2 regions of the Citrobacter sp. CFNIH10 genome follow, and region 1 is predicted to be linked to the other one. Evidence: predicted binding sites of a transcription regulator. Region 1 holds the regulator's gene; the other holds the start of a gene.
What was found. Region 1 encodes LexA, which represses DNA repair genes until DNA is damaged. Its sites were predicted from a motif close to TNCTGTATGTACATACAGNA; they were not measured.
Positions count from the first base shown of each region.

Region 2: the regulator LexA is predicted to act here: its motif matches at 4,928-4,947, upstream of umuD (translesion error-prone DNA polymerase V autoproteolytic subunit).

Region 1 covers NZ_CP026216.1:1,717,228-1,728,506, forward strand. The annotation lists gene C2U53_RS11655 (maltoporin) at 1-956, shown strand, start outside; gene malM (maltose operon protein MalM) at 1,064-2,008, shown strand; gene ubiC (chorismate lyase) at 2,188-2,685, shown strand; gene ubiA (4-hydroxybenzoate octaprenyltransferase) at 2,698-3,570, shown strand; gene plsB (glycerol-3-phosphate 1-O-acyltransferase PlsB) at 3,701-6,121, opposite strand; gene C2U53_RS11680 (diacylglycerol kinase) at 6,292-6,660, shown strand; gene lexA (transcriptional repressor LexA) at 6,783-7,391, shown strand; gene dinF (MATE family efflux transporter DinF) at 7,477-8,802, shown strand; gene C2U53_RS11695 (CsbD family protein) at 8,933-9,142, shown strand; gene zur (zinc uptake transcriptional repressor Zur) at 9,220-9,735, opposite strand; gene traF (conjugal transfer protein TraF) at 10,017-11,279, shown strand, end outside.
Region 2 covers NZ_CP026212.1:44,931-56,209, reverse strand. The annotation lists gene C2U53_RS30085 (hypothetical protein) at 356-658, opposite strand; gene C2U53_RS01240 (ParA family plasmid-partitioning AAA ATPase) at 655-1,281, opposite strand; gene C2U53_RS01235 (RepB family plasmid replication initiator protein) at 1,914-2,789, opposite strand; gene C2U53_RS01230 (Y-family DNA polymerase) at 3,201-4,472, opposite strand; gene umuD (translesion error-prone DNA polymerase V autoproteolytic subunit) at 4,472-4,903, opposite strand; gene parM (plasmid segregation protein ParM domain-containing protein) at 5,137-6,108, shown strand; gene C2U53_RS01215 (plasmid partitioning/stability family protein) at 6,111-6,782, shown strand; gene C2U53_RS01210 (hypothetical protein) at 6,846-7,076, shown strand; partial or broken gene C2U53_RS01205 (hypothetical protein) at 7,272-7,441, shown strand; gene C2U53_RS01200 (DNA methylase) at 7,513-8,214, shown strand; gene C2U53_RS01195 (hypothetical protein) at 8,214-8,435, shown strand; gene C2U53_RS01190 (DUF1380 domain-containing protein) at 8,445-8,864, shown strand; gene C2U53_RS01185 (hypothetical protein) at 8,918-9,685, shown strand; gene C2U53_RS30080 (antirestriction protein) at 10,366-10,794, shown strand; gene C2U53_RS01175 (antirestriction protein ArdA) at 10,837-11,279, shown strand, end outside.

The DNA.
Region 1 (11,279 bases):
CCATCTGGGCAGGTAAGCGCTTCTATCAGCGTCATGACGTTCACATGATCGACTTCTACTACTGGGATATTTCAGGTCCTGGCGCCGGTATCGAAAATATCGATCTTGGCTTCGGTAAACTGTCTCTGGCCGCCACCCGTTCTCAGGAAGCCGGCGGCTCTTACATCTTCAGCAGCAATGATATCTATGACCGTTACAAAGACACGGCGAACGACGTTTTCGACGTGCGTTTAGCCGGTCTGGAAACGAACCCGGACGGCGTGCTGGAACTGGGTGTTGACTACGGTCGTGCGAACAAAACTGACGGTTACAGCTATGCCGACGGTGCCACTAAAGACGGCTGGATGTTCACCGCTGAACACACGCAAAGCATGCTGAAAGGCTACAACAAGTTTGTCGTTCAGTACGCTACCGACGCAATGACGACTCAGGGTAAAGGGATCCCGCAGGGCTCCTTCACGGGTAACAACTACAACCCAGATACGGAAATTGGCGTCGTTAACAACGAAATCAACAACAACGGTAGTCTGGTGCGTATCCTCGACCACGGTGCAATCTCTCTGGGCGACCGTTGGGACCTGATGTACGTCGGTATGTATCAGGATATCGACCGTGACGATAACAACGGTTCAACCTGGTATACCGTCGGTGTGCGTCCGATGTTCAAATGGACACCGATCATGAGCACCCTGATGGAAATCGGCTACGACAACGTGAAGTCTCAGCGTACCGACGACACCAACAACCAGTACAAAATTACCCTGGCGCAACAGTGGCAGGCTGGCGACAGCATCTGGTCCCGCCCGGCTATCCGTGTCTTCGCGACCTACGCGAAGTGGGATGAGAAATGGGGTTACGACAACGGCATTGCCTACAGCGATACCAGCGCGCGCACCTACAGCCGTGGCGACAACGATGAGTGGTCCTTCGGTGCTCAGATGGAAATCTGGTGGTAATCCGGCACTAACCTGACGTAGCGAGGGGCGTAAGCCCCTCTGTTTCTCGCGGTTTAGCGCGCTATTGCCTGGCCACCGCTGAACCCACGCTTTCTGAGGTGATAACAATGAAAATGAAGAAAAGTCTCGTCGCCCTTTGTTTATCCGCAGGGTTAGTTGCCAGTGCGCCGGGCATCAGCCTGGCTGACGTGAATTACGTTCCACAGAATACCAGCGCCGCACCGACGATTCCGACGGCGGCACTCCAGCAGTTAACCTGGACGCCGGTTGACCAGTCCAACACGCAAACCACACAGCTTTCGACCGGCGGTCAGCGTCTTGATGTCGCGGGCATCTCCGGTCCGGTTGCCGCTTACAGCGTACCGGCGAACATAGGGGAGCTAAACATAACGCTCACCAGCGAAGTGAACAAACAAACCAGCGTCTTCGCGCCCAACGTCCTGATTCTCGATCAGAACATGACGCCTTCTGCGTTCTTCCCCAGCAGCTATTTCACCTACCAGGAACCGGGCGTGATGAGCGCGGATCGTCTGGAAGGGGTGATGCGCCTGACGCCAGCGCTGGGCCAGCAGAAGCTTTATGTTCTGGTCTTTACGACCGAGAAAGATCTCCAGCAGACCACCAAACTGCTCGATCCAGCGAAAGCCTACGCCAAAGGCGTGGGTAACTCGGTGCCGGATATTCCGGATCCGATCGCCCGCCATACCACCGACGGTCTGCTGAAGCTGAAAGTGAAAACCAGCAGCAGTTCCAGCGTGCTGGTGGGGCCATTGTTTGGTTCTTCCGGCCCGGGTCCGGTGACGGTGGGCAATACCGCTGCACCTGCGCCAACCTATGCTGCACCTGCTTCCGCGCCGGTGGTTGCACCTGCGCCCGCGAAGAAAAGCGAGCCGATGTTGAACGACACCGAAAGCTACTTTAACAAAGCGATTAAAGACGCCGTCGCGAAAGGTGACGTTGATAAAGCGCTGAAACTGCTTGATGAAGCTGAACGTCTGGGATCAACATCTGCCCGTTCCACCTTTATCAGCAGTGTAAAAGGCAAGGGGTAATTTCTCCCCACATTGCTGATTTGCAACAACTGGTGCGTCAACTGGCGCACCTTTTTTTTAGCATTTCCTGCGACTTGTTACGTTTCTGTTGCGTAACAGATCACTTAATTATGTTTCCATCTTCCGTAAGCGCTTTTCTGCGATACAATGCCTTTCAGTTATGAAACGGAGAGTCAGGCATGTCACACCCCGCGTTAACGCAACTGCGTGCGCTGCGCTATTTTGAAGAGATTCCCGCCCTGGATCCAGAACAGCTCGACTGGCTGCTACTGGAAGATTCCATGACAAAACGTTTTGAACAACAGGGAAAACGGGTCACTGTGACCCTGATCAGGGAGGGATTTGTCGGTCAAAATGAGGTGGTGGAAGAGCTGACGCGACTGCCAAAAGAATCCCGCTACTGGCTGCGTGAAATCCTGCTCTGTGCCGATGATGAACCCTGGCTGGCTGGACGCACCGTGGTGCCTGAATCCACGCTGTCCGGCCCCGAACTGGCCTTACAACACTTAGGCAAAACCCCGCTGGGGCGTTATCTGTTTACATCATCGACGTTGACCCGAGATTTTATTGAGATTGGTTGTGATGCCGGACTGTGGGGACGTCGTTCCCGCCTGCGACTGAGCGGTAAGCCGCTAATGCTGACCGAACTGTTTTTACCTGCATCGCCGTTGTACTAAGAGGAAAATAAAATGGAGTGGAGTCTGACGCAAAATAAGCTGCTGGCGTTTCACCGCTTGATGCGTACGGATAAGCCCATCGGCGCCTTACTGCTGCTCTGGCCGACGCTATGGGCTCTGTGGGTAGCGACCCCTGGCGTCCCTCAAGGGTGGATCCTGGCGGTGTTTGTCGCCGGGGTCTGGCTGATGCGTGCCGCCGGATGCGTGGTTAATGACTATGCCGATCGAAAATTTGACGGACACGTAAAACGCACGGCGAACCGCCCACTGCCCAGCGGCGCGGTGACGGAAAAAGAGGCCCGGACGCTGTTTGTGGTGCTGGTACTGCTCGCTTTTCTGTTGGTATTAACGCTCAACACCATGACCATATTGCTGTCGGTTGCAGCACTGGCGCTGGCGTGGGTCTATCCGTTTATGAAGCGCTACACCCACCTGCCGCAGGTGGTGCTGGGGGCGGCGTTTGGCTGGTCGATCCCGATGGCCTTCGCGGCGGTGAGTGAGTCGGTACCCTTGAGCTGCTGGCTGATGTTCCTGGCCAATATCTTGTGGGCGGTGGCCTACGACACGCAGTACGCGATGGTTGACCGCGATGACGATCTGAAAATCGGCATTAAATCGACGGCCATTCTGTTTGGCGAACATGACAAGCTGATTATCGGTATCTTGCAGGTGGCGGTGCTGGCGCTGATGGCGCTGATTGGCTGGCTGAACGGTCTGGGGCTGGGTTATTACTGGTCTGTGCTGGTCGCGGGCGCGCTGTTTGTTTATCAACAGAAACTGATTGCCAGCCGCGAACGCGAGGCCTGCTTTAAAGCATTCATGAACAATAACTACGTCGGGCTGGTGTTGTTTATCGGTCTGGCAATGAGCTACTGGCACTCATAAAGCATCTTGCCCGGTGGCGCTGCGCTTATCGGGCCTACTAAACCGTAAGCCGATGTAGGCCGGATCAGGCGGAACGCCGCCATCCGGCAATCTAACATAAAAAAGCCGGTCATCTTGACCGGCTTTTTCTTTACTCGCTCTGCGTCGCGCTTTCGATGGTGAGGCGTACATCCGACGTGATGAGTTCCGCCAACATCTGATACACCTTCATCGTTTCGCCCGGCTCCGCATCGCCGGTATCGCTGATGTAACCCTCGTCACGCAGAGTCAGCACCAGTGAGCTGAACACCGCCTTGTCGAAGAATTCCGGCGCGTTAATACCGTGCAGCACGGACAGACGCTGCGCCACGGTGCGGCTTTCTTTCTCCAGCGTCCCGCGGTTGATCGACGGGTTAGCGCTCAGCAGCCAGAAGGTGATGGCATAACGCTGCAGCGTTTCGCGCGCACCCGCGGCCAGCAGTTGCAGCGTACGGGAATGAGCCGGATTGATATGCAGTTCATCATCCTGAACGGTAATCAGCCCCTGACGCTGCATTTCAGCCGTCAGCGCATCAATCACGTCTGCCAACTCATCGCGCTCCCAGCGCAGGAACAGCTCGGCTTTCAGCATCGGGTAGAGCACGTCAACGTGTTGCAGCAACGCTTCGCGGGAAATATGACGATGCTGGGTGACGATCGCCGCCATCAGTGACGGTAGCACCAGCATATGCGCGATGTTATTGCGATAGTAGGTCATCAGGACCGCCTGCTCGCGCGGCAGAATGATGATATCGCCAATGGTATCCTTCTCGACTTCGAATTTGTTCATCTGCAACGCGTGATCGATAAGATCGCTGGCGTTGACAGACGGCACGGTCGAATCAGAGGAATACGGCACGTTGCGCATCAGATCCAGGTAACAGTTGAGCTGCTCGGTCAATTGTTCGCGGGTCAGCGAACGCTGGCGAGACGCTAACAGCGCGGTGCAGCACAGGTTCATGGCGTTCGCCGCACCCGCATTGTTAATACGCACCATCAGCTCCGCCGCAATCCCGTTTACCGTCGGCGTCAGCCAGGCTGGACGCACGGCTTCGATCGGATCGATAGACTCGCGCCACTCCGGCACGTGGTGATTCAGGTAGGTCATCAATGGCATTGGCTCGCCAAAGTTGACGTAGCCCTGACCGAGATTACGCAGCTTGCTCAGGCCACGCAGCATCTGCGGCAGGCTCTCTTTCTCTTTGGTCGCGCCGCGCAGCTCTTTGGCATAGGTTCCCACTTCCATCACGTGCTCGTAACCGATGTAAATCGGCACCAGGGTGATCGGACGGGTGCCGCCGCGCAGCATCGCCTGGATGGTCATCGACAGCGTGCCAGTTTTTGGGTCCAGCAAACGGCCGGTACGGGAACGACCACCTTCGACAAAGTATTCAACCGAGTAGCCGCGGCTGAACAGTTCGCCCAGATACTCACGGAAAACCGTGGAATAGAGCTTATTGCCCTTAAAGGTACGACGAATAAAGAACGCGCCCAGGCGGCGGAAGATCGGGCCTGCCGGCCAGAAGTTCAGGTTGATACCTGCAGCGATGTGCGGCGGCACCAGCCCCTGGTGATAGAGCACGTAGGAGAGCAGCAGGTAGTCCATGTGGCTGCGGTGGCAGGGAACATAAACAATTTCGTGCCCGTCGTGCGCCAGTTGGCGAACGCGTTCTGCGTTGTGAACGTTAATCCCCTGATACAGCCTGTTCCAGGTGAAGCCCAGAATACGGTCGGTCAGGCGAATCATCTCGTAAGAGAAGTTGGCGGCGATCTCTTCCATCAGCGCAATGGCGTTTTGCTGCGCCTTTTCATGGGAGATTTTCTTGCTGCGCGCTTCGTCTTCCACCGCGCGGGCAATCGCTTTGGAGGCCAGCAGCTTGTTGAAGAGATCCTGACGCGCAGGTAGACGCGGCCCCACCGCGGCCAGGCGCTGACGGGCGAAGTGCATACGCGCCACGCGAGCCAGTTTCTGCGCAATGGTTTTATCCGTGCCGTGCTCATCGGCCATTCGGCGCAGAGAGACGGAAGGCGAGAAGCGGACAAAGCTGTCGCGGCCAAGCCAGGAGACGGCAAAGAATTTCTGAATGCCATTAAGCATGCGCAGCGGCGGGTTAACCTCGCCCTTTTCACGACCCGGAGAACGTCCAAACATCACCGACACCGGCACCATTTGCACATCCAGATCCGGATTGCTGCGATGCAGGTCGAGATAGTTATGGAACAGCTTGATGGACTCTTCTTTCGGCGTGTAATAGGTGAAGACACGCGGTCCGCCGTGAATGAACACATAGCGCGGCAACTGTGTGCCATCGATCTCCAGCGGTTCTAACGGGTCGGGGAGATCGTGCGCCAGACATTGCGCGCGCAGCGTCAGCAAGTCCGCTTTGGAGTTGTACGGCAAAACGTACATAATTGGGCGAGAGGTGTTGAGTCCCAATTCCGGGGCAGGATCTGCCGGAATAGACTTGCTTTTTACCAGTACACTTAATGGTAAATTCAGTATTTTGTAGTAAATTCGTGGCCAGCCGGACATAAACGATGTAAAGCCTCTGGTTAATAATGCAATTGCGTTGCAAGGATATCAGAAAGTCATGTGAATTTCTGGTCTATCCCGTCATACTTCGCGCCGCGTTGCCCTAACTCGAATTACATGAGTTAACAAGACAATGTCATTGACGCCAATAATGCAAAAAGGTTCTTTTAATGGCTAATAATACCACTGGATTCACCCGAATTATCAAAGCTGCAGGCTATTCCTGGAAAGGTTTTCGCGCCGCGTGGATTAACGAGGCCGCGTTCCGTCAGGAAAGCGTGGCGGCGCTGCTGGCCGTGGCTATCGCCTGCTGGCTGGACGTGGATGCCATTACGCGCGTTCTGCTGATAGGCTCTGTCATGCTGGTCATGATTGTTGAAATCCTGAACAGCGCCATCGAGGCGGTAGTGGACCGTATCGGCTCTGATTATCACGAACTTTCTGGTCGCGCAAAAGATATGGGGTCGGCGGCGGTACTGCTTTCTATCATTGTGGCGCTGATCACCTGGGGACTCCTGTTGTGGCCACATTTTCGCTAACGTTTTTCGACCCTGATTCCATAACCGGCTAAATCTGCTGTCGAATGTGTAGTTTGTGGTTCCAAAATCACCTTTAGCTGTATATACTCACAGCATAACTGTATATACACCCAGGGGGCGGAATGAAAGCGTTAACGGCCAGGCAACAAGAGGTGTTTGATCTCATTCGGGATCACATCAGCCAGACAGGTATGCCACCGACGCGTGCGGAGATCGCACAGCGTTTGGGGTTCCGTTCCCCAAACGCGGCTGAAGAACACCTGAAGGCGCTGGCACGTAAAGGGGCGATTGAAATCGTCTCCGGTGCTTCTCGCGGCATTCGACTGCTGCAGGAAGAAGAGGAAGGGTTACCGCTCATCGGTCGCGTTGCGGCGGGCGAGCCGCTGCTGGCGCAGCAGCACATTGAAGGCCATTATCAGGTGGATCCATCTTTGTTTAAGCCGAACGCCGATTTCCTGCTGCGCGTCAGCGGAATGTCGATGAAAGACATCGGCATTATGGATGGCGATCTGCTGGCGGTACACAAAACCCAGGACGTGCGTAACGGTCAGGTGGTTGTAGCGCGTATCGACGATGAAGTGACGGTCAAGCGCCTGAAAAAACAGGGCAATAAAGTTGAACTGCTGCCCGAAAACAGCGAATTTAAACCAATCCTGGTTGACCTTCGCGAACAGAATTTTACCATCGAAGGACTGGCCGTTGGCGTCATCCGTAATGGTGAATGGCTGTAGTACTTCTTTAGGCCGGATAAGGCGTTTACGTCGTTATCCGGCACTCTCACCACTCTCGTTATGACCTCTTCTCAGGCTCGTCTCCATGCCTTTTTTTGCTTCTGCTGACAAAGCACTCTGGCGCCTCGCCTTACCGATGATTTTCTCCAATATCACCGTTCCGCTGCTGGGACTGGTGGATACGGCGGTCATTGGTCACCTGGACAGCCCCGTCTATCTCGGCGGTGTGGCAGTAGGCGCAACCGCAACCAGCTTTCTGTTTATGCTACTGCTCTTCTTACGGATGAGCACTACCGGGCTGACGGCGCAGGCATTCGGCGCGAAGAATCCTCAGGCGCTGGCGAGGGCTCTGGTGCAACCGCTGGTCCTGGCTTTGGGCGCAGGGACATTAATTGCTATCTTCCGCACGCCGATTATCGACCTGGCGCTACACATTGTCGGCGGCAGCGAAGCGGTGCTGGAACAGGCGAGGCGATTCCTGGCCATTCGCTGGCTGAGCGCGCCGGCGTCACTGGCGAATCTGGTTCTGCTCGGTTGGTTACTGGGCGTGCAATACGCGCGTGCGCCGGTGATCCTGCTGATTGTCGGCAATATCCTGAACATTGTGCTCGACCTCTGGCTGGTAATGGGGCTGCATATGAACGTGCAGGGGGCCGCACTGGCGACGGTGATTGCGGAATATGCGACGTTGCTGATCGGTTTGTTGATGGTGCGTAAGGTCTTGCACTTGCGGGGCGTCTCTCTCGTCATACTCAGGCAGGCCTGGCGCGGCAACTTTCGTCGTCTTCTGGCGCTTAATCGCGACATCATGCTGCGTTCGCTGCTGCTGCAACTCTGTTTTGGTGCCATTACCGTGCTGGGGGCCAGACTGGGTAGCGATATCATCGCCGTTAACGCCGTGTTGATGACGTTGCTGACGTTTACGGCCTATGCGCTGGATGGCTTTGCCTACGCCGTGGAGGCGCATTCCGGTCAGGCCTATGGCGCCCGCGATGGCAGTCAGTTGCTGGAGGTCTGGCGCGCGGCGTGCCGTCAGTCAGGTATTGTCGCACTGCTGTTCTCAGTGGTTTATCTGCTCGCGGGCGAACAGATCGTCGCGCTGCTGACATCACTCCCGCAAATCCAGCAACTGGCCGATCGCTATCTGCTCTGGCAAGTGATTTTGCCGTTGGTCGGCGTCTGGTGCTATCTGCTGGATGGTATGTTTATCGGTGCAACGCGGGCGGCTGAAATGCGTAACAGTATGGCGGTCGCGGCTGCCGGGTTTGCGCTGACCTTGCTGACCCTCCCCGTGTTGGGGAATCACGGTTTGTGGCTGGCGCTGGCGGTTTTCCTGGCGCTGCGCGGACTGTCATTAGCCTGGATCTGGCGGCGCCACTGGCGGAATGGGACCTGGTTTTCGGCTTCGTGATGGTTAAAGATTCTGAATAGTGAATTGAACCCAGAATCTCTGACTACACTTAATCTCACGTCCAGCAGAAAACGAACGCAGTTGGGCGGTTTACTCTCACTATTCACAGCCTAATAAAGAGGACTTTATGATGAATAAAGACGAAGCCGGCGGTAACTGGAAACAATTTAAAGGTAAAGTGAAAGAGCAGTGGGGCAAACTGACCGATGACGATATGACAGTCATTGAAGGTAAGCGTGATCAACTGGTCGGTAAGATTCAGGAACGTTATGGTTACGAGAAAGACCAGGCGGAGAAAGAGGTCGATAGCTGGGAAAAACGCAACGACTATCGGTGGTAAGCTACCCTCATACCCGTGAGTACAAGGATGTAAGCCCCTCTGTTTGCTTCGGGCGGCATAGCATGCCGCCCACTTCATTAACGGGGTTTCTTTTTAACCTGAATCGAATGATCGTGCTGACACTCGCCAGGGTGACGGCAGGCTTCCACTTCCACGCAGGCTGAGCATAATCCGTGTGCTTCAATCACATTGTGGCGCAGGGCAAACCCCATCTTCGCCGCCAGCGTATGCATAATGTCTTCCACGCCCTCCGCACACTCTTCTTTCACCGCACCACAGCGGTCGCAGATAAACATCGCGGAAGTATGAGTTGGCTGATCGAACAGGTAACACAGCACATAGCTGTTGGTGGATTCAACCTTATGCACAAAACCTTGTTCAAGCAGAAAATCGAGTGCGCGATAGACCGTTGGCGGCTTGGCCTGCGGTTCTGATTCACGCAGCAGGTCGAGCAGATCGTAAGCGCTAATTGCGCCTTCCTGAAGGCTCATCAGACGCAACACCTCAAGGCGCTGTGGGGTCAGGCGCACATTGCGTTGCGCGCACAGTTTTTCAGCTTGCGCCAGCAACTCTTGCGTTGTGGTCTTTTCCATTGGGCACCTCGGATCGCGTGAAGTAAGAAAACCCTCACTTTATCATGTTATGGGAGAAACGCCGAGATCCAGGCCGGCACGATAAATCGCCTGCTAATCTTTCCCTGTTTCGCATTCTCTTCTATACATATTGATGTCTGTCACATAATAAAAACATTCCAGCAAGTTCTGCATGGAGCGAATAGCGTCATCTTCACCCATTTTATCACAGCAATAGTCCTACTCAGCCGCGTTGATACTGGCTGAGGCATTATTTCACCTGCAAATAAAATAGGTTTACTGTGAATAAAAATTTTAATTTTTCGGTGGTGGCAATTGTGGTCTCGTTCCTGGTTTCCCAACAGGCGAACGCGGCGAATACCTGGGCGGAAGCGCGTAACGACGCGATGGGCGGAACGGGCGTGGCGTCGGCAAATTATGGTAGCGGGGTTCTCATTAACCCGGCGTTGCTGGCGAAAGCGAAGCCTGAAGACAGCGTTACCGTGATTCTTCCGGCGGTCGGTGCACAAATCACCGACAAAGATAATCTTCAGGATGAAATTGATGAGATCAGCGACAAAATCGATTACTACGATGAGGTGGTTGATAATCTGACGCCGCAGGAAGTTTTGCTCAACCCGCGCGGCGTGTTGAATCAGTTTCAGGGCGCGGCACGCGATCTTGCCGATGAACTCGAATACCTGAAAGGGAAAACGGCACGCGCCAATGCAGGGGCGGGACTGGCGGTGAGCATTCCCAATGAGACGCTTTCCCTGGCTTTCGTGGCGAAGGGCTATGCGCATGGACGGGTCAGTTCATCCATTGATCAGGGTGATATTGACTATCTGCGCCGGATTGAGGGCAGCGATACCTATGCGCTCGTTGAAGCCGGGAAGGCGGCGATTGAAGGCTCAGATGAGATAACCAAACACCTCAACTCGACGGCATCGGGACGCGCGGCAATTGTTTCAGATTATGGTATCGCCGTTGCCCGACAGTTTACGTTCGGCGATGTGCCGGTGTCGATTGGCGTTACGCCAAAACTGCAAAAAACCTGGCTCTACAATTACACCACCTCTATCTATAACTACGACAGCAGCGACTGGAACAGTAGTCGTTATCGTAATGATGACACTGGTTTTAACGTCGACGCCGGGATTGCGGCGGACTTTGGTGAACACTGGACGGTGGGGATCAGCGGGCAGAACCTCATTTCACGCGATCTGGATACCAAATCGATCACTATCACCCACGGCATGACGGGTGAAACGCGAAACTACAAAGACACGTACCAGATTCGCCCGCTGGTCACCGCCGGTATGGCGTGGCAAAACGAGCTGCTGACGCTGAGTGCAGACGGTGATTTGACCGAAACCAAAGGTTTCAAAAGCGAGGAAAACTCACAGTATGTCGGCGTTGGTGCTGAAGTCCGGCCGCTCGACTGGCTGGCCGTGCGTGCCGGTTATCGTGCTGACGTGAAAGATAACGACAGCAACGTCTTTACCGGCGGCGTCGGGTTTGCCCCGTTCAATCGTGTCCATCTTGATTTGATGGGACTGTATGGC
Region 2 (11,279 bases), on a different replicon from region 1:
AAAAAAATGCAGCCATGAAAATAAGGAATAATTGAGATACAACTCCTGCTAAATCATGGTTGCTACCAGCCACTGATAGCAACGTAAATAGTAATGCAAGCGAAAAATGTAAGGCGATTGTAGTATTTGAATTCATGTATATCCCCTTATGTATAGGACTGAGGCCATCCGCAAATTTTCACTATCGCGAAGTTGTTGCCTCGATATAAAAGGTGTTACCACCCTGAACAAGATAACAAGATAACAAGATAACAAGATAACAAGATAACAAGATAACAAGATAACAAGATAACAAGATAACAAGATAACAAGATAACAAGATAACAAGATAACAAGATAACAAGATAACAAGATATTATCGTTGTTTCGCTTCTGCGATTAATCTGGATATCTCTGTTTTTGATAAACTTTTTAGTGCCTCTACCGCTGCCCTGACTACGTCAGAACGATTCACTCTGCTTTTACCTGAAATCATTTCACCCGCTATAAGATCATCAATGTCTTTTAAGTTTTCTTCAAAAAAGGAAATGCTCACTGGTTTTGCTTTACTTACAGCCAATGGTCTCTCTGAAGTCACTTTGGTATTATCAATACCAGCAGTACCACCGTTAATAAACGCTGCCTCATCACGAGATGGAGTATTTGCTCTATTTCTCACAGAATAACCTCTTTAACTAACGATTCGATTTCTTGTTGTGCTTTGTCATTTTGCGTTTCAAAAATTGTCATTGATTCTGCCCAGGCATCTCGATGCGCTTTTCGATCACAAACTCGGGAACTAGCCAGACGCATTTCAGGATAATCCTTGAGTACGTCAGCTGCCTGATTTGCTTCATTGACAAACATGTTCGTGGGCGTCATGTTTAAAACGAGATATCCCCGGACGTCCTCATTAAAATCTTTTGCTGCTGTAAAAACAGAGCATGTATGAGGCACTACATCCAGGTCCATCTGAGAAGGCCGCAACGGAGAAATGAATACGTCAGCGGCCATCAACCCACTACGCATTTCTGCACTGTCGCGGCCAGCACAGTCTGCGATGACAAAGTCATAAGATTTCTCGTGTTCCTTTAGCATGGCTTTGATGTTGCCTGTTGCGCCAGTAACCGGAATATGGGGAAGATCTTCAGGACGATTGTTGTACCAGGTCAATACAGATTTCTGGTCATCTGCGTCGACAATGATCACTCTATTGCCCAGTGACATCAGATACGCAGCTATAGATACCGCCAGTGTACTTTTACCAACCCCACCCTTTTGACTACCCAATACTATTATCATCATAGCCTCATATTAAATTGTTAAGTTAACAACTTAATATTGCCAAACAGGCGACAATATTGCAATTTCTTTATTAAGTTAATATCTTGTTAAGTTGTTAACTGTGTGATTTATAACTGAATTGTTTTTGTATCTTAACAAATTAGTAAGATGTTAGGATAACAAGATAACAATATAACAAGATAGCAAGATAACAAGATAACAAGATGGCAAAGTGGTGCCTTTATCCGAAATCCCCATAGAACCACATAATGCGGCTTTCAACTCCAGGCTACCTTTAGGGAGGGTAGTATCAACCAGTTATGACCGCGTGAAGCAAAAAGTGGGGCGTAGTGGGAAGCCTTTGAATCTTCGGTGTGTCGAAGTGGGGAGTCGGTGAGACAAATTTGGTAAAAGGTGGTGAGAAGCGGGATAGCTTCTCACTTCTATCCAAAAAGGTGTGTTGAAGTGGGAAGGTGCGTAAGTATATACAGATAAAAACACACATTTAACAGGTTCTCATCCCGCTACAACACACCTATTAAGACGTTTAAGGCGAGGCTTCCCCCTACAACACACCTATCAAGATGTTTAAGAAGAGACCTCCCGTTTCAACACACCTTAATCGCGTTGCTTTCCCGTTTTGACACACCTTATACAGCTGTTCCTGGTTTCAGATTTGCTGAGCGACGGTGGATCAGAATGAAAGTCTCTTTACCTTTTTTGGTGATGCTGTGGTCAAGGTACCCAATATCCTGCAACTGCTTGAGGGCCAGTTTAATGATACGGTTCTGTTCCTTTACCGGAGAGAGCAATGAGAGCCTGTCTCGTATTCGTTTGAAAGATATGGGGACTGGGTTCGTAGGCAGGCTTTCGATGAAAGTATACAGGGCCTGAGCTGCTTCCTTTCGGGTTAAAGCGTTTATCGGTTTATGTCGTAGCAGAACAGTGTAATCAGTTTGGTAGAGTTCCCATAGTCGCTGATCAGCTTCAAGTTCCACCTGGTCGTTTGCAAAATCCAGTTCACCTGTCTTAAGCAAACCTGTTACGGAAACTTTTTGAAGGCCCTCTGAGTCGCTACGGGTAAAGGTAATGGTCTTGCCACGTATCCTGGTCAAAGCTTCTGAAATACTTTTTCTAAGACGGGAATCGAATCTCTTAGACTCAAAGCGGCACATTCCAGCAAACTCATGAAAAGTAAGCTTAATGCTGTTGGTTTTTAAACCGTACTTACTGAAAGCTTCTATGATACCGACCCATACCTTGAAGTCGATGGCCATACTCAACCGTTCACCGGTTATACGAATATCGTCGTACCCCTCCCGCCTTGAGAATTCCAGATCCTTGAGAACAGAGGTCGCATCGATTGATGTTCTGGTGCCCTTTGCAGGCCTGCTTGAAGGAACAAAAACATTTAATCTCATCAGGGCTACAGGCTGAACTGTGGCCTTACTTGTGACGGTGAGTTTATTGTTAACACTTTCACAATCTGGACCTATAACCTCGCCGATATAAACATTCTCATTCATATAGTTATATCCATTCATAGCATATGATCGATATGTGCCTAAATATTAACTATTTCCCGTTTCGACACACCTTTCTTCCCGATTCTACCCACCCTTACCCCGTTTTGACACACCTTTTTCCCGCTTCAGAACACCTTTTTCCCACTACGACACACCTGAAATCGCTACGAAGCCCGTAAACAAAGGTTTTGCCGCTAAAGGGATCAGTTTGGATCTATTTGGATAACTAAGGGTAAGTTATTGGATCTACTCAAAGGATATGTGGATAACTCATTATGGAATCTATAGAACTTAAGTGCGTAAGGTGCTTTAAAAGGCTTCAGCTCCCCTGGTGCTTCCTCGCTCACTCGCGGGCTTCGCCCTGTCGTTCGGCTGCGGCGAGCACTGCTGGCTCTCTCTGAAAGGCAAAATTTAACCGATCCTCGCAACGGGGATATCTCTCCAGCGAGTGGTGTACGCAGGGGAGAGCATATCGCGTTTCATTTGCCAGGATGGCGCAATTCCTCTACCGGCAAACCATACTTTACCCAGCCCTGAGTTGTTGATCCCGTCCAGAACCCTCATCAGCTCAGCACTGTGAGGGCGTGGCGGGCGTTCGTCAAACAGCTGCAGCTGCGAAACGCCGGAGCCGGTGAAGTCATTCAGCATAACTCCGGCTTTGGCATACCGGTGCCCATCCCTCCAGATACGCTCCAGAGCCATTGTGGCGGCTGCAATGATGTCCCTGGTGTCCTGAGTGGGTGTAAGCAGTTTTTCCGTAGCCACGTTGCCGTAGTAAGGCTCTTTAATGGCGAACGGAGACGTTTTGATGAAAACGGAAATATGCCGGCAATACTGGTGCTCTTTACGCAGTTTTTCAGAGGCCCGCTCTGCGTGCTGACAGATAGCCTGACGGAGTGACTCGTACTCCGTGATCTTCACGCCAAAACTGCGGCTGCAGACAATTTGCTGTTTCGTCGGAGGGGCTTCCTCAAGCGAAAGGCAGCTTTCCCCGTTCAGTTCCCGTACCGTTCGCTCAAGGACCACAGAAAAATTTTTGCGGATGAAGGCCGGGTTCGTCAGAGCCAGATCGAGCGCGGTTTTTATGCCCAGCACATTTAGCTTGCGTGCAATACGGTTACCCACCCCCCAGATTTCTTCAACCGGCTGCAGTGAAAGCAGTTTCCGCGTCCTTTGCGGATTTCCCCTGGTCAGCGCGAGTACGCCACGAAACTGTTTCCACTCTTTTGAGGCCCACTGGGCTGATTTTGCGAGGGTTTTCGTTGGTCCGGCGCCCACGCCAATGGTCAGGCGGGTACAGTCATACACGTGCTGACGCAGCTGCCGGCCGAAGTCCTCAAGCCCCATACAGTGCTCCACGCCGGTCAGGTCGAGGAACATCTCATCAATGGAATACTGTTCCACCCTGGGGGCCAGTTCCTCCAGGCAGTTCATCACGCGCGCCGACATCGAGGCGTAAAGTTCATAATTACTTGAAAACGCATATATTTTTTCCGGGTACCTTTCGTTTTTTATCTGAAACCACGGAGTTCCCATTTTGATCCAGGGCTTCGCCTCGGCACTGCGAGCGATTACGTTCCCGTCGTTGTTGCTCAGGACGACTATCGGCTTTCCTTTCAAATCCGGGCGGAAAACACGTTCACAGCTGGCATAGAAGCTGTTCACATCGGCCAGGGCAAACATCAGTACATCTCCCTCGGGCGGTGGATGATATGCGTGACAACGCCAAAGATATCCAGCTCGTCGGGATCAGGATAAATCGGCGACCAGGAGGCATTCATGGGCTGCAGCGTCAGTCGCGGCGTCAGCAGAAGCCGTTTCACCGTAAACTCCCCCTGTACGCTGGCGACAACGATATCGCCGTGCCGCGGCTTTTCAGCACTGTCCACAACCAGCAGATCGCCATTGTACAGACTGCCGTCGGCCATGCTGTCTCCGCTGGCACGCAGGTAGTACGTCGCGCTCGGATGCCGTATGCAGTAATCATGGAGATCCAGATCGGACTCGACATAGTCAGCAGCAGGGCTGGGAAAACCGCAGCTGGCCAGATCGGCAAACAATGGATGGGCCTGTGGCGGGAGTTCTTTCCCGGTGCTGAAAAGTTGTAGTTTCATCTTTCCTCCTGACACTCTAATTTTTACTGGTTATGCATACAGTATATTTAACAGCGTGACGATAATCCAGATCGCATGCCTTAAGAACATTTTGAGTAAATAAAGGTGTTCAAAATGCTTATATTAATCATTTTGATATTTTTGTATTGCTCATATTGAGAAATGTTACTTTGTTTTTTTCATCTTGCTCTTATAATTGGTATCAAAATGAGTGTAATTAACGGAGCATATTGATGAATATTTACTGCGATGATGGTTCAACTAATGTTAAGCTGGCATGGTTTGAAGGAGATGAGCTTCAGACCCGGGTTTCTGCGAACTCCTTCCGGCATGGCTGGAAAGTGGCGGAATTCAGTGCGGCAACGTTCAACTATCAGGTGGGTACGCTGAAATACACCTGGGACAGCGTCAGCCGGGATGCCATCCCGACAACAAACGTGGAATATCAGTACGGTGATCTCAACCTGCTGGCCGTGCATCATGCGCTGCTGAACAGCGGACTGGAGCCGCAGCCGGTGAGCCTGACCGTGACGCTGCCCCTGAGTGAGTATTACGACGGGGACTGCCAGCGGAACGAGGAGAACATACGACGCAAACGGGAAAACCTGATGCGTGAGCTGGTTCTGAATAAGGGCAGGGCGTTTACCGTAACGGACGTGAAGGTGATGCCGGAATCACTACCGGCGGCGTTCTCCCGTCTCGCGGAGCTGAAGCCCGGCCCCGCTGAGACCACCCTGATTATCGATCTCGGTGGCACCACGCTCGATGCCGGTGTGATTGTCGGCCAGTTTGATGATATCAGTGCGGTGCACGGTAATCCGTCTGTCGGCGTGTCACAGGTCACCCGCGCAGCTGCAGGCGCGCTGCGGGCGGCAGACAGCGAAACCAGCGCCCTCATCGCTGACACTATCATCCGCAACCGCAATGATCGTCAGTATCTGCAGCGTGTGATCAACGATGCCGGTAAAATCGACGAGGTTCGGAACAAAATAACAGAGGCGATCACTTCCCTGGGGGCGCGTGTCACCAGTGAGCTGACGGCCTTCAGGAACGTTAACCGGGTATTCCTGGTCGGGGGAGGGGCTTCCCTCATAGAAGAAGCTATCCGTCAGGCCTGGCCTCTGGCTCCTGACCGTATCGAGGTTATAGGCGATCCGCAGATGGCGCTGGCCAGGGAGATTGCCCTTTACAATAAAGAGGACTAAACGTGCCGGACGGCCAGTATTCTTTCTATCTGCACAGCGACGATCGCACCGACATCGCGGCAATGGCAACCATCAACACCATCTCACAGCCCCTGCGCGGTGAGTTCATCCGTACCGCCGCCACCGCCGGGGCGGTGGTATACCAGGTGGATGCCCGTTTACCGGCGCTGATCCCGGTGTTCTTTGCCGGGCAACTGAGCGCTGTCCGCTTTTGCGCCGTGATGGCCCTGGTCTCCGGAACCTGGTCCTCACTCACCGGCCTTCCGGATGAGCCCGAAAATGGTGGGGCTGCTCTGCCCGTGTCACCGGAGACGGAATACCAGCGCCGGCGTTACACCCTGACGCTTCAGAATGGCCGGAGTGGGGAACGGGTGGAAAGTGTGCTGACGGAAGCGTCATCCCGTCTGCGTGGGGATCTGCTGAGAAACCTGATTATCACCGGTCTTGCCCTCCACACGACGGCGCCGGAACTGCCGCGCCTGCTGGCCAGTATGCCGGTACCGCCCACCTCGGTCAGTGAGCTGCAGGCTCTGGTTCAGCAGATGGCCGGCACCGCTGACGTGAACAGGGCTGCAGCTGCAGTACCGGATACGCCGGCAGCATCTGCCGCGCCGGTGTCCGGGGCGGATACCCGGGAAATAAAGAAAAATATGCGGCGTGCATTCGGTGACTAACAGTACGAATCACATCCACTACTATACCGATTTCAAATGACTGACATCCCCAGGGAGGTTCTCATGTCACCAGGATTCAGAAATGTTCTCCGTCTCGCCCGCATTCCCGTCGACAGCAGTGAACCGGTGCGCAGAAAATTTGGCAGCCGGCTGATTGGCATTGTGACGGTATGTCTGCTTCCGCTTCTGGTTTTCGACGTTCCGCAGTGGGTTTTCATTTTGTCGCAGGTCATCTGGGGGGCGGGCGTCTATATTGGCCTGTCACTGGCCGGGGATAAATCCCTGAACCGCTGATATAAACTTTCCGGTTGTTCAAAAAAAGAACAGGCGTGGTGGCGTCTGTTCTCCCGCGCTTCTCCGTCGTTTGCCTTCAGGTTATCCACAATCTTAAGCCCCGGATTTGTGGACAGGTATGCCGGTAATTCCCCGTTCGCCTGGAGTTAACGCCAGCCTGCCGCCCGCTGCCAGTGTCTCGCGTCCGGTCTGGTACGGGACGGGCGGTTTTTCCGCTCCGGCCCGGCGTCGTTGAGAGTGTGCGCCAGTCCCTCGCCCTTTTAAGGAACGCCCTTCAAGCCGCTTTCGCGGCATATCCTTGCCGTCCAAAAGACGGACGGCTGCGGTATTCCACGGTCGGCCTGACCCGTGACCGGACGCGATGAACAGGCAGCGTGCGGTAGGGAACGGTATCGCGGTGATGCCTCCTGCCCCCTCAGACTACAGGAGTGCTGCCATGTCCAGATTCATTCTCGGGAACTGTATTGATGTGATGCGCGGATTCCCCGACCGTGCCGTGGACCTTATTGTGACCGATCCGCCTTACCTCGTCGGTTTTAAGGACCGTCAGTGCAGACAGATTGCCGGGGATGTGACGGACGAATGGCTGCAACCGGCCACGCTGGAGATGTACCGCGTCCTTAAAAAAGACGCACTGATGGTGAGCTTCTACAGCTGGAACCGTGTGGACCGCTTTATGGCCGCGTGGAAGGCGGCAGGATTCTATGCCGTGGGCCAGCTTGTGTTCACCAAAAACTATGCCTCCAACCGTCGTAACGCCAGGGCCCGACGCGGATTTGTGGACTACTGCCATGAAGGGGCTTATGTCCTTGCCAAAGGCCGCCCCGTGCCGCCCCTTAAACCGCTGCCGGATGTGCTGCCCTTCCCGTATACCGGTAATACCCTGCATCCGACGCAGAAACCAGTGGAGGCGCTACAGCCGCTGATTGAGTCATTCAGCGCTCCGGGCGCGATTGTTCTCGACCCGTTTGCCGGAAGCGGTTCGACCTGCGTCGCTGCATACCGTGCCGGACGCCGCTATATCGGCATCGAAATGCTGGCGCAGTACCACCGGGCCGGAACCGAACGACTGGACGCCATGCACCGGGCCGTAAATACCCCGGCGGCGAACGATGAATGGCTCCCGGAGGCCGCGTAATGAATTACGACGGACACGAAGCCCTGCGCCGCGATATGGCCGGGCTGGCGAACAATCTTTGCGACCTGAAAACCACCCTGAAAGTGCTGGAAGACACGTACCACTACCGGTACGACGGACTGGCGGAACGGCTTGCCGGTATCAGTCTGCGACGTCTCAGCGTCCTGATGGATGAGGCGTTCAATATTGCACTGATGCTCGATGAAAGCTTTCTGGATTGAGGAGAGAACATGTACGGAACCCGTGAAGATCTTTGCAGGATGCTGAATGAGCAATATCCCGCAGAAACCCCGCTGAACCTGATTATCTGGACCCCGGCGGATATTGAAGCACTGGCTGACGGGATGGAATATTCCTTTTCAGAACATGACGTAAGGGCAGTACTGGAACGCATGGACACTATACCGGAAGAACAACGGCTTGAGTCGGGCGTGTCAGCCGGCCTGGTGATGGCACTGATAGACCAGGTGAAAGAGAACGGGCAGAGGGTGACTGTGCCGGTTGACCTGCTTGAAACCCTGCTGATTACCGCCGAACAGGCATTGTGGGACAGGGAATGGACCGCACGGGATCGCAACCTCCCGGTGCCGGAAAGCGTAATGCGCCGCCTGGCGGATACAGCAAAAGTGCGGGCATTACTGAAAAGCTGACAGCAGATCGCCCCGCCACGCGGCGGGGTGATATAACCCGGACAGAGACGATAATGATGAAAAAAGAAACCCTTAACACGCTTATTCTGCGTCACGGCGACCGGATGCTGCGCCAGGCTGGCTGGCCCGACACTGTTGATATGGCGCCCGTCGCCCCCGAAACCGTACCCGGCTGGCTTGCCGCCTGCGGCTCTCTCAGTGGCGTGGAAATCCTCACGCTTACGGAACAGCTTTGTCAGCCGCTGACGTATGGCCGGGCAGCGTTGTTGCTCGCCAGCGCCCGGCGGCTGGCGGGAACCCCGGCTCGTCTGCATCTCTTTCCGGTGCAGGCATATCCGCATCCGGAGCGGCTGGCTGACTGTCAGGTTATCCGCCTGCCTTACGCTCAGGAGTGGCTGACAGCGGCGGAATGTGACGATCTGCTGGCCTTCCTGAAAGCCTCCCTCACGCAGATATCGGAAATCGTCCACCGGGATACGAAGCGCATCGCCGCCGCGCTTACGCCGTCCGTCAATCCCCGTCTGATGGACAGGCGGATCGGTGACTGGCGCTTGCTGGCCGTTGAGTATGATCATGATAACTGCCTGGACGAAGACGAAACCGACAGGCTGGATCAGGTCCTCGATGCCATTCTTATTCGCGATGCGCGATTCTGCCCGGTCCTGCTCACCCTGGTTAACGAGCGGGAGGAAACTATCAGGAGCGCAGGGGTTATCGCTGATCAGCTGCGTTTTACGGACACTCCGGTCCGGCGCTGGTTTGATCGCCGGGTTTTAAGGGAAATGGTGAGAGAGGCCCGCGCCAGCAGAACTCAGGAGTGACAGCCCGGAGCGTCAGGGGAGGGGGACCCTCCCTTGTCAGCCTGCCGGCACAGGAGGTGTGGTGCGATAAGGATGTCGCCGTGCCGGCTCCGCGTCCACCCGGCCCGGTTTCCGGGCCTTTTGGGTGAACACAACCCTCTGTTATCGCCGTGCCGTGTGCTGGCTGTGCCGTGCCTTCACTTTAGCCCGACAGCCGCAGAGGCTGGAGTTCGCTGGCGCCGCCATCCCCGGATAAGGCAGTCGCCGGCTTGCCGTTGCCGCCGGCTCCGCTTCACCCGGCCCCATCCCTCCGGTCCGTGGCCTTATTACTGCGTCTGTCGCGTTGCGACATCTGCTTCCGCTTTTCTCCCGGTGGTCGAAAAACGGGGGAGAGAAACCCTGTATTCAACCTCCTGCATCGCGACGGGTAGTGCCGTGCCTTCACTTTAGCCCGGCCGCTGCAGATGCAAGGGTGCGCTGACGCCGCCATCCTCGCCCGGTCGCAGGTTTTTTATGATGCTCGCCGTTCTTCCCGTCGTTTTCTCGCTCAGGTTTCGCTCGAAAACCGTCCAGACCAGCTTCGCGCTATATCTGCGCTGCGGCCTCCGGTGTCGCCCCTGCATCTTCCGCTTTTCGCCGGGCTGTCGTGTCGGCACGGCACAACCCGGTGCCGCAGTCTATGTGATTACGGAGGTTTATCCATGCAGTATGTGAATACATGCCCGGTCCTGAATGTTGAGGAGTCCGACCGCCTGTCTTTTATGCCGTACCTGTTCGGCACGGATTTCATGCTCGCGGAATTACAGGTGTACGCTCTGGCCAAAAAATGGATGCCCGGCTATGAGGGCGGCTTCTGGCATTTTATTCGCCTGCCGGAGGGGGGCGGCTACATGATGCCGGATTGTGGCCGGGTACATCTGGTCAGTAGCGAAAACTGGTTTGATCGCACTGTCAGCGCCGACGCGGCGGGCATTATTCTGACCAGCCTGGCGATTAATCGCCGTCTGGCGGCCCATCATGACAGCAGTAACCCGGCGCTGACCCGCCTTTATATGCTGCGTGATGCCCAGCTCTGGAATCACATCACCTTTCACCCCGAATGCAGTGCTATTTACGCCGCGCTGGACTGATTAACGACCGGGGCGGTTACACCGCCCCGCAGGGAGACAAAAATGACTTCATCAGTAACCGTTCCGGCCGTCTACGTGGGCACATATCACCAGTACAACGGCGGCAGTATTTTTGGCAAATGGTTTGATTTAACCGACTTCGACGACGAAGACGAATTTTATGACGCCTGCCGGGCGTTGCATGCCGCCGAGGATGACCCCGAGTTTATGTTTCAGGACTGGGAAGGGATCCCGTCTCAGTTTGCCTCTGAATCCTCTGTTAAGTGGGCGTTTATCGAGGCATTCCGGCAGGCTCAGGACGAAGGACGCGCTGCCGCGTTTGTGGCCTGGGCGGACTATACCGGCGAGTGCGACTATGACGCCTTTGATGAGGCGTATTGTGGCGAGGCTGAAAGCGAGGAGGATTTTGCTTATGGCTTTGTGGAGGATCACGGCCTGTTAAACGAGGTGCCTGAATCCCTGCGCGTCTATTTCGATTATGAGGC